2 regions of the Corallincola platygyrae genome follow, and region 1 is predicted to be linked to the other one. Evidence: predicted binding sites of a transcription regulator. Region 1 holds the regulator's gene; the other holds the start of a gene.
What was found. Region 1 encodes ArgR, which controls arginine synthesis, uptake and breakdown. Its sites were predicted from a motif close to ANTGAATANNTATTCANT; they were not measured.

Region 1 (7,698 bases):
GTGTCGAACCGAATGCTCGACCGATATATCTAATACCAACCCGAATAAGAATATGCGGATTGGTATAACCTTAGCACGGCTACAGGCTTCAGAAACAAAAAAGCCCCGCATCACGCGAGGCCTTTTTCAAGCAGCTTAGCTTACTCAGCTACGATGCTTACGTATTTACGGTTCTTAGGACCTTTAACTTCGAACTGAACTTTACCGTTAGCAGTTGCGAACAATGTGTGGTCTTTACCGATACCTACGTTAGTGCCTGCGTGGAACTTAGTACCACGCTGACGAACGATGATGTTGCCAGCCAATACTGACTCGCCACCGAAACGCTTAACGCCAAGACGCTTACTTTCTGAATCGCGTCCGTTTCGGGTACTACCACCTGCCTTTTTATGTGCCATCTGACTCTACTCCTGAAACTTAAGCACTGATGCCAGTGATTTTGACTTCAGTGAACCACTGACGGTGGCCCATCTGCTTACGAGAGTGCTTACGACGACGGAACTTAACGATCTTGATCTTAGCGCCACGACCGTGAGTTACGACTTCAGCAGTAATTTTACTGCCATCAACGTAAGGTGCACCCACCTTGATATCTTCACCGTTGGCAACCATCAACACTTTGTCGAATTCGACAGTAGCGCCGGTCTCTGCGTTCAGCTTTTCTAAGCGAACGGTTTGCCCCTCGGCTACACGGTGTTGCTTACCGCCACTTTGGAAAACCGCGTACATGATTTAACTCCGCTGGTATGCGTGCCTCGACAATCTAATACAGGCCGACAGACACGATTTACTATTCACAATAGGGCGCGCATTCTACTGAAAAGTTTTTAACCGATCAAGGCAAATTTCAGTTTACTGTTGTGTTACTCATGTGTGCCGGAATCGTTATCACATCAGACTGTTTTAGCACATAAATAAAGGCTAGAATCTGCTGCTTTGAAATGGACATTCATGCCCAGCCGCTAAAAATAAACTATTACTCTCAGGAACGAAATGAATCTCGAGCAAATTCGGCAACTTGCCGAAGAAGACATGCAGCAGGTCAACCACGCCATTATGGAGCAATTGGACTCCGATGTTGCCCTGATTAACCAACTCGGCTTCTATATAGTTAACAGCGGCGGTAAGCGACTGCGTCCCCTTCTGACTACATTGGCTGCTCGTGCGCTTGGCTATGAGGGCGAAAAACACCGTGTTTTAGCGGCCATTATCGAGTTTATCCACACTGCGACCTTACTTCATGATGATGTCGTGGATGAATCCACTATGCGTCGCGGCCGCAAAACAGCAAACGCCATGTTTGGTGATCAGGCCAGCGTCTTGGTTGGCGACTTCCTGTATACACGCGCTTTCCAAATGATGGTGACCTTGGATTCGATGCAAGTCATGCACGTATTGGCAGATGCCACCAATGTTATAGCCGAAGGGGAAGTCATGCAGTTAATGAACTGCAACGACCCGGATACAGATGAAGCACGCTACATGGAAGTCATCTACTGTAAGACGGCCAAGCTGTTTGAAGCTGCCACTCACTTAGCAGCAGAACTGGCTGACGAACCAGACACGATAAAAACAGCGATGGCCGATTATGGCCGTTATCTGGGCACGGCATTCCAATTAGTCGATGACTTGCTTGACTACACTGCGGATGCGGATGCACTGGGTAAGAACCTGGGTGACGATTTGGCAGAGGGTAAACCCACCCTCCCCCTTATTAGGGCAATGCAAGTTGGCACAGACGCACAGCGCAAGATAATCCGAGATGCGATTGAGCATGGTGCAGACCCAGCGCAATTGCCGAATATCGTTGCCGCCATTGAATCAACAGATGCGTTTGCCTATACCCGCCTGCGCGCTGATGAAGAAGCCGCAAAAGCGGTCGCTGCACTCGAACACTTGCCTGACAGCGATTACAAAGGTGCGTTGATAGCGCTGGCACGAATAGCGGTACAACGCGACCACTAGTCTTTTGCTGCTCACATAGAAAAGGCGCCGATTGGCGCCTTTTTTTATTGCCTCACAGAATGATTAACCTGCGAATTCAATACCTTTCTGGATATCACCCTGGAGTGTATCCATCATGCCTTCCAGTGCGGTTTGCTCAAATGCACTGACATCACCATATGGCAGTACAGCTTCTACACCTTCTGGACCCAGCTTAACTGGTTGAGCGAAGAACTTGGTGTGCTCACCAGGGCCTTCAACATAGGCGCACTCAACAACGGCTTCGCCTTGCATCGCTTTAACCAGCGACAAACAGAAGCGTGCAGCCGCCTGGCCCATAGAAAGGGTTGCAGAGCCGCCGCCAGCTTTGGCTTCAACTACCTCAGTACCAGCGTTCTGAATACGGTCAGTCAGCGCTGCGATCTCTTCGTCGCTGAAATCCAGACCAAGCTGAGACAGCAATGGCAGAATGGTGACACCACTGTGACCACCGATCACGTTAATATTTACTTCTTCTGGATTCAGGCCCTTGGCTTCAGCAATAAAGGCTTCAGCACGGATCACATCCAGTGTTGTAACACCGAACAGTTTTTTGGGATCGTAAACGCCCGCTTTTTTCAGCACTTCAGCAGCAATTGCTACCGTGGTGTTTACAGGGTTAGTGATGATACCGACGCAGGCTTTAGGGCACTGTTCAGCAATGGCTTCAACCAGGGTCTTAACGATACCCGCGTTAAAGTTAAACAGGTCCGCACGGTCCATGCCCGGTTTACGCGGTACACCTGCTGGGATTAATACAATGTCGGCACCTGTCAGTGCCTGATTCAGACCGTCCTGGCCATAACCTTCAATCGCTACTTGGGTAGGAATATGACTCAGATCCTTTGCCACGCCAGGCGTTACAGGAGCGATGTCATACAGGGCCAGCTCAGAACCAGCTGGAAGTTGTGTTTTCAATAACAAAGAGAGTGCCTGGCCGATACCGCCAGCAGCACCTAATACAGCGACTTTCATTGTGGGTTCCCTTCTTTATGGAGAATCTTAGGAGACTTTAGCTTTTCCGCCCCCATGGGAGCTGAAAAAACGATAAAACAAGGAGGTAGAAAATACAATCAATGTCACACTACCGAGATCACGGATTGAACCCGTAACAAATAGTGCGCAAAGTGCGTAAACCTTGGCTGCCAACGATTATTTTGCAGTCAGCGTTCCGCTCTTGCAGAGAAGTGCAATTTTATGCAGAATGAGTGCATAATTTTTGAATGGTAGTCATTTGAGTAATGAATTACGGTAAACAGGAAGACTTGGTACGCTCGTTCAAGAACCTGTTGAAAGAAGAGTGCTTCGGATCCCAAGGGGAAATTGTCAAAGCGCTGCAGCAGCAGGGCTTCGCCAACATCAACCAATCCAAAGTCTCCCGAATGCTCAGTAAGTTTGGTGCAGTGCGCACACGCAACGCCAAACAAGAGATGGTCTACTGCTTGCCAATCGAGCTCGGTGTTCCCACCACTTCCAGTCAGCTTAAGAACCTAGTTCTCGATATCGACTACAACGAAGTTGCTATTGTTATCCGCACCAGCCCTGGCGCAGCACAGCTAATAGCCCGACTACTCGATTCTTTGGGCAAAGCCGAAGGTATTTTGGGTACAATCGCCGGTGACGACACCATCTTTATCACCCCGACCAGCATTAAAGAGATGGACAAAACTGTGGGTGCAGTGAAGAACCTGTTCGCTTTCTCCAGCTAATCACCAATCAAGTATTTAGGTCAGGCCACAAACCGCTGTTCTGTTAAGCACCCCTGTGGCCCGCTTCGCTTTAATCTCTCTTCTATCAGACGTGGCCCCAACCACTTATCCTGGCACCAATCCGGAGCCAACAGAGTCGGTGGTCTGGCATGGGCCGAGATACGGTGAAACACCACGTTAGCCGGTGTGCGCTGAATCATTTCAGCTGCAATATCTGCGTAACTCTCCTGATCGATGGTCGGCATTCGCCCAGCACGCCAAGCCTTTGCCATCACGCTACCTTCCACAATATGCAGGGGATGTAGCTTTAAGCCATCAACCCCGACATCCAATACCTTGTTCAGCGTGTCCAGCGAATCAAGTTTGGTTTCACCAGGTAGTCCGGCAATCAAGTGAGTACATACTTTCAGGCCGCGCTGTTGGGCCCGCTCGACGGTGTCACAATAGGCAGCAAATTCATGGCCACGGTTAATGCGTTTCAGCGTTTGATCATTCGCCGTCTGCAACCCCAACTCCAACCAGATCTCCTGCCCTTGCGATTGGTAGTCGACAAGCATATCTAACACGCCGTCGGGCACACAATCTGGCCGCGTGCCGACGCACAATCCGACGATATTCTGTGCCGCCAACGCCTCATCATATAGGCGTTGCAATTGCTTCTGCTCACCATAGGTGCTGGTGTACGCCTGAAAGTACGCCAAATATGCATCTGCTTTACGCTTTAACTCGTGCTCCCTTACCACCAACTGCTGTTCAATTGTCTGAATTTTCGCCGACTCATCAACAAAAGACGCCACATTACAGAAGGTACAGCCACCCCGCCCGAGGGTGCCATCACGGTTCGGGCAACTGAAATTACCATGCAAGGACAGCTTTCTGACCTTGTGGCCAAAGCGCTGCTTCAGGTAATGACCAAAGCTGTGAAATAAAGGTGTTTGCATAGCGGCGACATTTTAGTCAGCCAATGAGGAAAAACCCTGCTTGGGATCAAGCAGGGTGATATTCAATAGCCTATCTACAGCAGTCGGTGTGACTTAATAGCCTGCGGCCTGACCATCCTTGCGGGATTCTGACGCACCGTAATACACACCCGACTCGAGATCCCGCATGATCGCCTGATAGCCACCGTACGGTCCCGACGCTTCCTGCAACGTGTGTCCCATCTGAACCAATGCACGTCGGGTATGGGCAGAAAAGCCATTCTCAAGGCTAACGTAACCGCCGTCTGTCATCTGCTCGCCGGTTGGTTGACTGGAGCCGGTATGAAGAATACGTGGTGCATCCCCAGCTTCCTGCAGATTCATACCAAAATCGATCATGTTGATAAGGATTTGAGCATGCATCTGCGGCTGAGTCGCGCCTCCCATCACACCATAACTCATCCATGGCTTACCTTCTTTGGTGACAAAGGCGGGAATAATGGTGTGGAAGGGGCGCTTACCGGGCTCATAGCTATTGAAGTGACCAGGTTCCAGGGTAAACATTTGGCCGCGATCCTGAAGCACAAAGCCCAGCTCCGGAGGTGTCATGCCTGAGCCCATACCACGATAGTTACTCTGGATCAGCGATACCATATTGCCTTCACTGTCAGCTGTCGTCAGATAGATGGTATCGCCGTGATACAGTGCCGGATTACCCGCATCCAGCCGTTTGGCAGCCTTGTTAACATCGATCAGCTTTGCGCGTTCTTTGGCGTACGCCTTAGATATCAACCCTGAGACAGGAAGTTCGTTAAAAGCCGGATCGGCATAGAATTTTGCGCGGTCCTCAAATGCTAATTTTTTCGCTTCAACAAACAGGTGCACATACTCGGGACTATCGAATCCCATTTTGGCAATGTCGTAGGGCTCCAGGATATTCAGGATCTGCAGTGCAGCAATGCCCTGCCCGTTTGGTGGCAATTCCCAAAGATCGTAGCCTCGATAGTTAGTCGACACTGGGGCTACCCAGTCAGAGGTGTGTGTTGCCAGATCTTCATAGCTGAGGAAACCGTCGTTCTGCTTCATATAAGCAGCGATTTTGACTGCGATGTCTCCTTTGTAGAATGCATCACGGCCACCTTTAGCGATCGCTCGATAGGTAGAAGCCAGTGCTGGATTTTTAAAGATCTCACCTTTCTCGGGCATTTTTCCATTAGGCATAAACACCTGAGCGAACCCGGGATACTTTGATAAGCGCGGCCCACTGCGCTGCATGTAATAAGCGATCAGCTCACTGACAGGAAAACCGTTTTCAGCGTACCTGATGGCGGGCGCCAGTAACTTATCCATCGGCAACTTGCCGAACTTGCCATGCAGCTCATACCAGCCATCGACAGTGCCGGGTACTGATACAGGTAATGGACCATATGGCGGTAAGTAGTCTATGCCAAGGGATTGAAGGTGTTCGAGGGTCAAAGATTTAGGCGAGCGACCAGAGGCATTCAAACCATGTAGACGCTGACTTTTTGCATCCCACACAATGGCAAACAGGTCGCCACCAATACCACAACCGGTAGGTTCTACTAATCCCAACAATGCATTCGCAGCAATAGCTGCATCAACTGCACTACCACCTTGCTTGAGCACATCTAACGCGACCTGGGTCGCCAGCGGCTGGCTGGTCGCCGCCATACCGTGTTGAGCAATCACTTCAGAACGACTGGCAAAGTGGGCGCCGGAGATCCTATCGTAGGCAAAGGTGTTGAGTGAGAAAAGACAGCTCAAAGCAAGCAGCCAGATACGCATGGTTATCCCTCTAACGATCTAATTCTAATCGAGTATCTGGCAGCTGTTTATGAGATGCAATAGGCGATGTTCGCAACTGCAACGGACCTAGCGTACCTGATGTAGGAAGTGCATATGCTTCTCATACTGGTCAATCATGTCACTGATTACCTGGTCTTTGCTCCACCCCATGATGTCGTAGTCCTGACCACCTTCCAGCAGAAACACCTCCGCCCTGAAGTACTTGCGCGCTTCCTCATCTTCGTTGTCCATCAGGAAGCTGGGCTGAAGGTAGGATTTGGGCCTCACTCGGTACAAAAAGTCCTGCTCCTCACCATGAAACACTGCCAACTTGGCATCAAACTTATCTTCGACCACTTCAATGCGCGCATCTACACCGTGTTTGTTCAACTCTTCAGAGACAGCATTCATCGCAGGCAAAACCACATCATTGATAAATTGCGCGACATTTTTACGTCGTGGCAGATGGACCAGGTTCTTAAGCCGTCGCTCCCAACCAAGTAGGCTGTTATCAGTGCGTGGTGGATGAATAACCTGTTCCGAACTGAACCGTTTGGTGGCATCAATTCGCAGCGCTTTGAGCAAACCGTATCCGGCGATCATCAGCACAATGCAGAAAGGAAGCGCGCTGGCAATGGTGGCGGTCTGCAGTGCGCCAAGACCCCCAGCCAAGAGTAGAGCAATCGCTACCACCCCTTCCATCGATGCCCAGTAAACGCGCTGCCATACTGGGGTTTTATCAGTACCACCAGACGCCAGCATATCCACCACCATAGAACCGGAGTCAGACGAGGTAACAAAAAATACCACTACCATCACGATGGCAATAACAGACAAAAACGAAGAAAAGGGAAAGGATTCAAGGAACTTAAATAATGCCAAAGACACATCCTGATTAACCACATCTGCCAGGCCATCGGCCGTGCCATGCATAATCATATCGATAGAGGTATTACCAAACACCGTCATCCACAGGAAGGTAAAGCCTGTTGGCACAAACAGCACACCAATTACAAACTCACGGATGGTACGGCCACGGGAGATGCGGGCGATAAACATGCCGACAAAAGGCGACCAGGACAGCCACCAGCCCCAATACAGCAGGGTCCACCCCCCCAGCCAATCAGTCGGCTCATACGCAAACATATTGAAGGTTTTATTGACGATATCGGACAGGTAACCACCCGTATTCTGAATATACATCTGCAGCAACAAAACCGTGGGCCCCAGCAACAACACCATGCCCACCAAGGCCACCGCCAAAGTCAGATTAATCTCAG
Region 2 (7,698 bases), on a different contig from region 1:
TGGGACTCGCGAACGCAATTGATCCTGAAGCCCCGGCACGCGAAATTGATGTGCTGGTGTCTACCGGTGAGCAGGTAACGATTGCTCTGTTGGCGATGGCATTAAATAAACGTGGTTGCAGTGCGCAGTCATTTACCGGTGACCAGGTGAAAATCCTGACCGACGATTCGCATAGTAAGGCTCGGATCCTGGATGTGGAGCATAGCCTGCTCAAATCTCGCATTTCAGAAGGTGTGGTGCCTATTGTTGCGGGTTTCCAGGGGGTCGATGAGAACAACAACATCACTACCCTTGGGCGTGGCGGTTCTGACACGACTGCGGTAGCTATTGCTGCTGCGATTGGTGCCGATGAATGCCAGATCTATACAGATGTGGATGGCGTTTATACCACGGATCCCCGGGTAGAGCCTTCGGCACGTAAAATGAATACCATCACTTTCGAAGAGATGCTCGAAATGGCGAGTCTTGGCGCGAAGGTGTTGCAGATCCGTTCGGTTGAGTTTGCCGGTAAATACAATGTGCCATTACGTGTGCTTTCAAGTTTTGAGGAAGGCGAGGGCACCTTGATCACTTATGAGGGATTGAATATGGAAAAGCCGCTGGTATCTGGCATCGCTTTTAATCGAGATGAAGCTCGCCTAACCATTTTGGGCGTTCCAGATCTGCCGAATGTGGCGGCATCTGTCTTGGCCCCTATTGGCAATGCAAATATCGATATTGATATGATCATCCAGAATTCAGTAGGCGATAACACTGCTGATTTCACGTTCACCGTGCATCGCAATGATTTTGCTCGCGCAAAAGAGATACTGCAGCAAACCGCAGACAAGCTGCAGGCGAAAGGTGTGCAAGGCGATGATCAGATCGCTAAAATCTCTGTTGTAGGTGTAGGCATGAAGAGTCATGCAGGTGTCGCTGTGACCATGTTTGAGTCTTTAGGCGCAGAGGGCATCAATATTCAGCAGATTTCGACCTCAGAAATCAAGATTTCTGTATTAGTTGAAGAAAAGTACCTTGAATTGGCAGTTCGTACCCTGCACGCGGCATTTAATCTGGATAAAGAGCCGTTGCAGGAGTAATCTGCAGGTAAGAAAGTTTAAACTTTTACTAGCGAATAGTTGTCTATAAGCTAAGTTAATAATAATCCTGAGTTTTAATGGCGCTCTGGAGCCGCCACTCAGAGTTTAAGGAATGAAGGAGCAAGCGAATGCTGATTTTGACTCGTCGAGTTGGTGAGACCCTGATGATTGGTGATGAAGTCACTGTGACTGTATTGGGTGTTAAAGGTAATCAGGTCCGTATCGGTGTTAATGCGCCGAAAGAAGTATCTGTGCATCGTGAAGAGATCTACATGCGAATTCAGGCAGAGAAAGGTGATGACGAGGGTAACCGCGGTTACTAATCTGAACCAGCCCTGAAAACAAAGCCGACGTTAGTCGGCTTTGTGCGTTTTATGACAGGAAAATGATGCATTTTTGGTCATAAAGATTAAATCTGTGTTGAACAGAGAAAAACCCCCTAAAAAGTGTTTGACATAGGCGCCAGTTTCATTAGAATTCAGCGCCACTAAAGGTGAGGTGGCCGAGTGGCTGAAGGCGCTCCCCTGCTAAGGGAGTATGGGGTTTGTAGCCCCATCGAGGGTTCGAATCCCTCCCTCACCGCCATTGATTTAGTGCAACGCGCTCGTAGCTCAACTGGATAGAGTACCTGGCTACGAACCAGGCGGTTGGAGGTTCGAGTCCTCCCGAGCGCGCCATTAATCAAACAGTTTAAGCATTGATGTACTACACTACGTCACTGCACCAAGCGCTCGTAGCTCAACTGGATAGAGTACCTGGCTACGAACCAGGCGGTTGGAGGTTCGAGTCCTCCCGAGCGCGCCATTATTCAGAAGCCCAGCTTATGCTGGGCTTTTTTGTATCTGCACAAACCTTTCTGGAAATAATACTCTCCACTTTACGCCCGCACGCCCTTTTCGACGATTCAGAAACTGAGTGGCATGTCATGGGAAATTCACTATTTTCATGGCAGGCTTGTCTGGTCTGTCCAGTCGGGTCTTCAGTTAACTATTTGAAGTTATAAATGTGCGCTTTGCCATGGTTTTTAAAACTGGTGCAAAGTTAACCAGTTGGCTTTGATCCGGGTCATGCGGTTCAGTAGGCTTTGTCGTTAGCTTGACCCTGTCAGCTGCTAGTCAGATATGGCGAACACAAGTTTGCATATAAAATTACAATTATGTGATTTAGTCACTTAAAACCTAATATTTATGCGCATAAAAGTGACTAGATATGCAGATCTTGTTTGATTTTTACAATATGCCGTGGTACTTCTAGGCGTTATCGTCAGGAAACTGAAAAAAAATTACAGGATGAGTTCTGATGACTAGTATCAGCGAACTGTTACTCGATGCTGCCAGTATCATGGCCGTAGGGATGATATTTGTCTTTCTGTTCCTTAGCGTGCTCGTTGTTGGTGTTAATTTGTTAGCACGAATTGCGGGAGGTGAGGAGCCGGAAGTAGCAACACCAAAACCAACTGCAACAGCCCCCGGGCTGAGCCCTTCAATCGTTGCAGCGATTACTGCAGCGGTACATAAGTACCGGAACTCGACCAAGGATTAAAACAAGGAGCGATCCTGTATGAAAAAGCCACTAGCTATCACCGATGTGGTGCTTCGCGACGCCCACCAATCTCTTTTGGCTACGCGTCTGCGTATAGAAGATATGCTGCCCATTGCCGAGAAGTTGGATAAGGTCGGGTACTGGTCAATTGAATCATGGGGTGGCGCGACATTTGATGCCTGCATCCGTTTCTTGGGGGAAGACCCGTGGGAGCGTCTGCGTGCACTGAAAAAAGCGATGCCAAACACCAAGCAGCAGATGCTGCTGCGTGGCCAGAACCTGCTTGGTTATCGTCATTATGCTGATGATGTTGTGACCAAGTTCGTTGAACGCGCCCATGCCAATGGTATGGACGTTTTCCGTATCTTCGATGCGATGAATGATGTGCGTAACTTCCAGACCGCAGTAAAAGCGGCTGTAGATGTGGGCGCTCATGCTCAGGGTACAATTTCCTACACCACTAGCCCGGTTCATACCCTGGATACCTGGCTGGATATGGGTAAACGTCTGCAGGACCTTGGTTGTCACTCTATCTGTATCAAAGATATGGCTGGTCTGCTGAAACCATATGAAGCTGAAGAGCTGATTGGTCGCCTTAAAGAAGAGCTGGATCTGCCTTTGGCACTGCACTGCCACGCAACCACAGGTCTTAGCCTAGCAACGCATATGAAAGCGATCGATGCTGGTATTGATATTCTCGATACTGCCATCTCATCGATGAGTATGACTTACGGCCATAGCCCGACAGAAACTATTGTTTCTATCGTGGAAGGTACAGATCGTGATACTGGTATCGACCTCTCCGGTATGGAAGAGATTGCAGCTTACTTCCGTGACGTGCGTAAGAAGTACGCCAAGTTTGAAGGAAGTCTGAAAGGTATCGATGCCCGCATTCTGCTGGCTCAGGTCCCAGGTGGCATGCTGACTAACATGGAAAACCAACTGAAAGAGCAGGGCGCTGCTGATAAGTTGGACGATGTGCTTAAAGAGATCCCTCGCGTACGCGAAGACTTGGGGTACATTCCTCTGGTGACGCCAACGTCCCAAATTGTTGGTACACAGGCTGTATTGAACGTGCTGACCGGTGAACGTTATAAGAACATCGCTAAAGAAACTGCGGGTGTTCTCAAAGGTGAGTATGGTGCGGCTCCAGCGCCGGTCAATGCAGAGCTTCAAGCGCGTGTGTTAGAAGGTGGTGAGGCCATCACCTGCCGCCCAGCAGATCTGCTGGAAGCGGAGCTGGACAAGCTATCCACCGAGCTGGATGGACTGGCGAAAGACGATGGTATCGCACTAGCAGATGCCAAAGTTGATGACGTACTGACTTACGCTCTGTTCCCTCAAATTGGCCTTAAGTTCCTTAAAAACCGCGGTAACCCTGACGCGTTCGAACCAGCCCCAGGCTCTGAACCTGCACCTGCGGCAGCGGCGCCAACTGCTGCGCCAACGAAAGGCGGTGCAGAGGCATACAGCGTACGTGTAGACGGTAAAGTCTATCAGGTAGAAGTTGCTCCTGACGGTGCTCTGACAAGTATCGCTCCATCAGCTGGCGCAAGTGCTCCTGCTGCGGCCCCTGCTGCTACTGGTGGTGAGGCATTGCCAGCGCCACTGGCAGGAAACATCTTCAAGGTAAATGTGGCTGCCGGCCAACAAGTGAATGAAGGTGATGTGGTCGTTATTCTTGAGGCGATGAAGATGGAAACTGAAGTCCGTGCCAGCAAGAGTGGCACCGTGGCTGATGTCCATGTGAAAGAAGGTGACTCAGTAGCCGTTGGCGACGCGCTGCTTAGTTTGGCCTGATAGGGATAGTTAATGGAAGGTTTACAGATCCTTTGGCAAGACACTGGTATTGCCAATTTTAATCCAAGCCAACTGGTGATGATTGCCGTGGGGTGTTTGCTGCTCTATCTGGCAATCGTCCGTAAGTTTGAGCCTTTGTTGTTGGTACCGATCGGTTTTGGTTGCGTACTGGCAAACATCCCCATGGGCGGCTTTACCGAGCCGGGTGGGTTGCTCTACTACATCTTCGAAGTGGGCGTGAAAACCGGTATTTTTCCGCTACTCATTTTTATGGGAGTGGGTGCCCTTACTGACTTTGGCTCCCTGATTGCTAACCCTAAGACGTTGTTCTTAGGTGCGGCAGCCCAGTTTGGTATCTTCGCCACGCTGTTTGGTGCGATTGCACTGAATGCTGTCCCTGGCTTTGAGTTTACTCTGGCAGATGCTGCGGCGATTTCGATTATCGGTGGCGCTGATGGTCCGACGGCTATCTTCGTGGCAAGTCGCTTGGCACCTGAACTGCTGGGAGCTATCGCGGTGGCTGCATACAGCTACATGGCATTGGTTCCGATTATTCAGCCGCCAATTATGAAAGCATTGACGACAGAAGAAGAGCGTCAGGTCACAATGGAACAGCTTCGCCCAGTTAGCAGAAAAGAGAAAATTCTATTTCCTCTGATCGTATTGCTGATGGCTATCCTGTTCTTACCTGCGGCGACGCCTCTTGTTGGTATGTTCTGCCTGGGTAACCTGATGCGCGAGTGTGGTGTGGTAGACCGACTGTCGAAAGCGGCTCAGAATGAAATTATCAATATCGTTACTATCATGTTGGGGCTGGCTGTAGGTTCTAAGCTATCTGCAGAATCTTTCCTGACCGTAGAGACGCTGGGGATTCTGGTTCTGGGTGCGGTTGCGTTCTCTATCGGCACCGCGTCGGGCGTACTGATGGGTAAACTGATGCATCGTCTGTCAGGCGGTAAAGTAAATCCATTGATTGGTGCTGCAGGCGTATCAGCTGTACCTATGGCTGCACGTGTCGTGAATAAAGTAGGTCTGCAAGCTAACCCGCATAACTTCCTGCTGATGCATGCTATGGGGCCAAACGTTGCTGGTGTACTGGGCTCTGCGGTGGCTGCCGGTGTCCTGCTGGCGCTGGTTAACTAAGCGACCTCAACAGACACAAAAAAGCGAGCTGTGATAGCTCGCTTTTTTGTGTCTGTTGCCAGAGAAGTTTAAGGGTCAGGGCCGTGTAATCCAAAGCATCAGTGTCAGGAAGGCGCAAAGTACAGCTGAACCGATAGCGATATAGATAAAGCCCTGTTTACCTTTGGCTAGTGGAATGCCATTGGCACGAAGAAATATCACCCACACCAAGCAGAGAATTATCGGGATCAAAAACATGCGCGCCATCTTTAGTCCTCTGTTTATCTAGTTAGGCTGGTTGCTATATCAAGCTAGGCTTTAGCGTTTTCGGGCGTTAATTGCACTTCGGCTTCAGGCTCTGTCGCCAGCAATCCTTCCCTGTAGCCAAGTACGCGAGACACCATCATATCACCCGTGACATTCGTTGCTGTTCTCATCATATCTATGATGCGGTCAATGGCCGCGACAAAGGCGATGCCTTCGAGTGGCAAACCGACGGCATTCAGAGTTACGGTTAACATCACCATTGCAGTGCCGGGAACACCTGCCGTACCTATCGAAGCCAATGTGGCGGTGGCCATGATAATTCCGTAGTCGAGCAGGCTCAGGTCGATACCGTATAACTGAGCGATAAAAATGGCGGCAATGGCTGGATAGATCCCACCGCAACCATCCATATTGATGGTTGCGCCCATAGGCAAGACAAAACTGGCGTATTGCCTTGATACACCCAAGCCTTCTGTTGTGCATCGCGTGCTGACCGGAAGTGTACCGTAGCTGCTGGCACTGGCGTAGGCTACCAGTTGAGCGGGAAAAACGGCTTTAAAGAATTCAGTTACTTTAATACCGCCAAATAGCTTCACTATGCCGCCATATACAAACACTATGTGAATTAAGCAGGCTATGTAGATCGCAAGCACAAACTTAGCCAACGGCAATAGTGACTCAAGGCCAAAACTACCCAGCATCCAGGCGATAAGCCCAAATACCCCATATGGCGTCAACGCTAAGACCAAACGCGTGATCTGGTACATAACTTCCGCACCGCTATGCAGGAAAGTTTTCACGGGCTTGGCCTTTTCTCCTACCTGGTTGATGGCGACACCTACCAACACGGCAAACAGAACCACCTGCAGAATGTTACCTTCAGCCATGGCAGCAATAGGGTTGCGTGGCACCATATCGATAAGCACTTGAGCTACCGGCGGGATGTCACGCTCTCTGACTGGCGATGTAGCCAAGGAAAGGTCGGCACTAAAATTCATCAAACTGCCAATAAACAGGCCCAGAGCACTCGCAATTATGGCTGTCAGCAAGAACAGGCCCACCGTCTTAATGCCTATCTTGCCTAAAGGTTTATCGACACCCAGTGAAGTGATCGCCATGACCAAAGAGCAGAAAACCAATGGCACAACCAACATCCGTATCGCGTTGATAAACAGGTCCCCCATAGGCTTGAGGTGAACGGCAAATGATGGCACCAATAGGCCAACAGCAGCCCCCAGAACAAAACCTATCAGCACTTTTTGCCAAAACGGTACGGACTGATAGACAGAGACAAATGAACGCGACATATTACTCATATAAAATTCAAAACCGATTTGAGCGTATTCTAACGCGATATCTTAAAGCCACCCAATTTCAGTAGATTTCGCCTTTGAGTTAAGTGCAGGAACCCATGCAAATTGAAGCCACACAAGTGAAGATCACCGAGTTCGGTTCACCCGACGTTTTGATTAAAAGTGCCTCGAGCTGGCAATCTGAAGAGCCTCAGGTTGCTGTCTATTACGCCAGTATTAATCCGATCGATCTTAAAACACGCGCAGGCATAGGCTGGGCTGCAAAGGAAAACGCTGACAAGCTGCCTTGGTGCCCGGGTTATGATGTCGCAGGTGAATTACTTGATGCTGAAGGACGAGGCAGTGGTCAGTATGTATGTGGTTTGATTGGCTTTCCTTTTCAGGGCGGCGGTTACGCCAATATCGTGACTACCGATCTGGAAAACCTGGTAACGATTCCCGAAGGCGTTGAATTGAGACAGGCTGCGGCCTTGCCTCTGGCAGGTCTGACCGCATATCAGGCTTTGTCTCGGTTTGGTGAACTTCGAACGGGAGAGCAGGTAGTTGTGCTTGGTGCTGGAGGTGGCGTCGGCCAT

Region 2: a site for ArgR is predicted at 2,278-2,295, ahead of ABEA14_RS14340 (oxaloacetate decarboxylase subunit gamma). Genes of this name have one in related genera too.

What each region holds. Positions count from the first base shown of each region.
Region 1 is NZ_BAABLI010000008.1:500,863-508,560, reverse strand. Features, by position in the region: gene rpmA (50S ribosomal protein L27) at 141-398, opposite strand; gene rplU (50S ribosomal protein L21) at 418-729, opposite strand; gene ispB (octaprenyl diphosphate synthase) at 994-1,965, shown strand; gene mdh (malate dehydrogenase) at 2,029-2,958, opposite strand; gene argR (transcriptional regulator ArgR) at 3,225-3,692, shown strand; gene mnmL (tRNA modification radical SAM protein MnmL/YtqA) at 3,713-4,633, opposite strand; gene ggt (gamma-glutamyltransferase) at 4,727-6,418, opposite strand; gene ABEA14_RS07645 (BCCT family transporter) at 6,506-7,698, opposite strand, start outside.
Region 2 is NZ_BAABLI010000016.1:69,978-77,675, forward strand. Features, by position in the region: gene ABEA14_RS14315 (aspartate kinase) at 1-1,079, shown strand, start outside; gene csrA (carbon storage regulator CsrA) at 1,208-1,402, shown strand; tRNA gene ABEA14_RS14325 (tRNA-Ser) at 1,572-1,664, shown strand; tRNA gene ABEA14_RS14330 (tRNA-Arg) at 1,680-1,756, shown strand; tRNA gene ABEA14_RS14335 (tRNA-Arg) at 1,807-1,883, shown strand; gene ABEA14_RS14340 (oxaloacetate decarboxylase subunit gamma) at 2,379-2,621, shown strand; gene oadA (sodium-extruding oxaloacetate decarboxylase subunit alpha) at 2,640-4,421, shown strand; gene ABEA14_RS14350 (sodium ion-translocating decarboxylase subunit beta) at 4,434-5,564, shown strand; gene ABEA14_RS14355 (hypothetical protein) at 5,640-5,810, opposite strand; gene ABEA14_RS14360 (dicarboxylate/amino acid:cation symporter) at 5,855-7,117, opposite strand; gene ABEA14_RS14365 (NADP-dependent oxidoreductase) at 7,222-7,698, shown strand, end outside.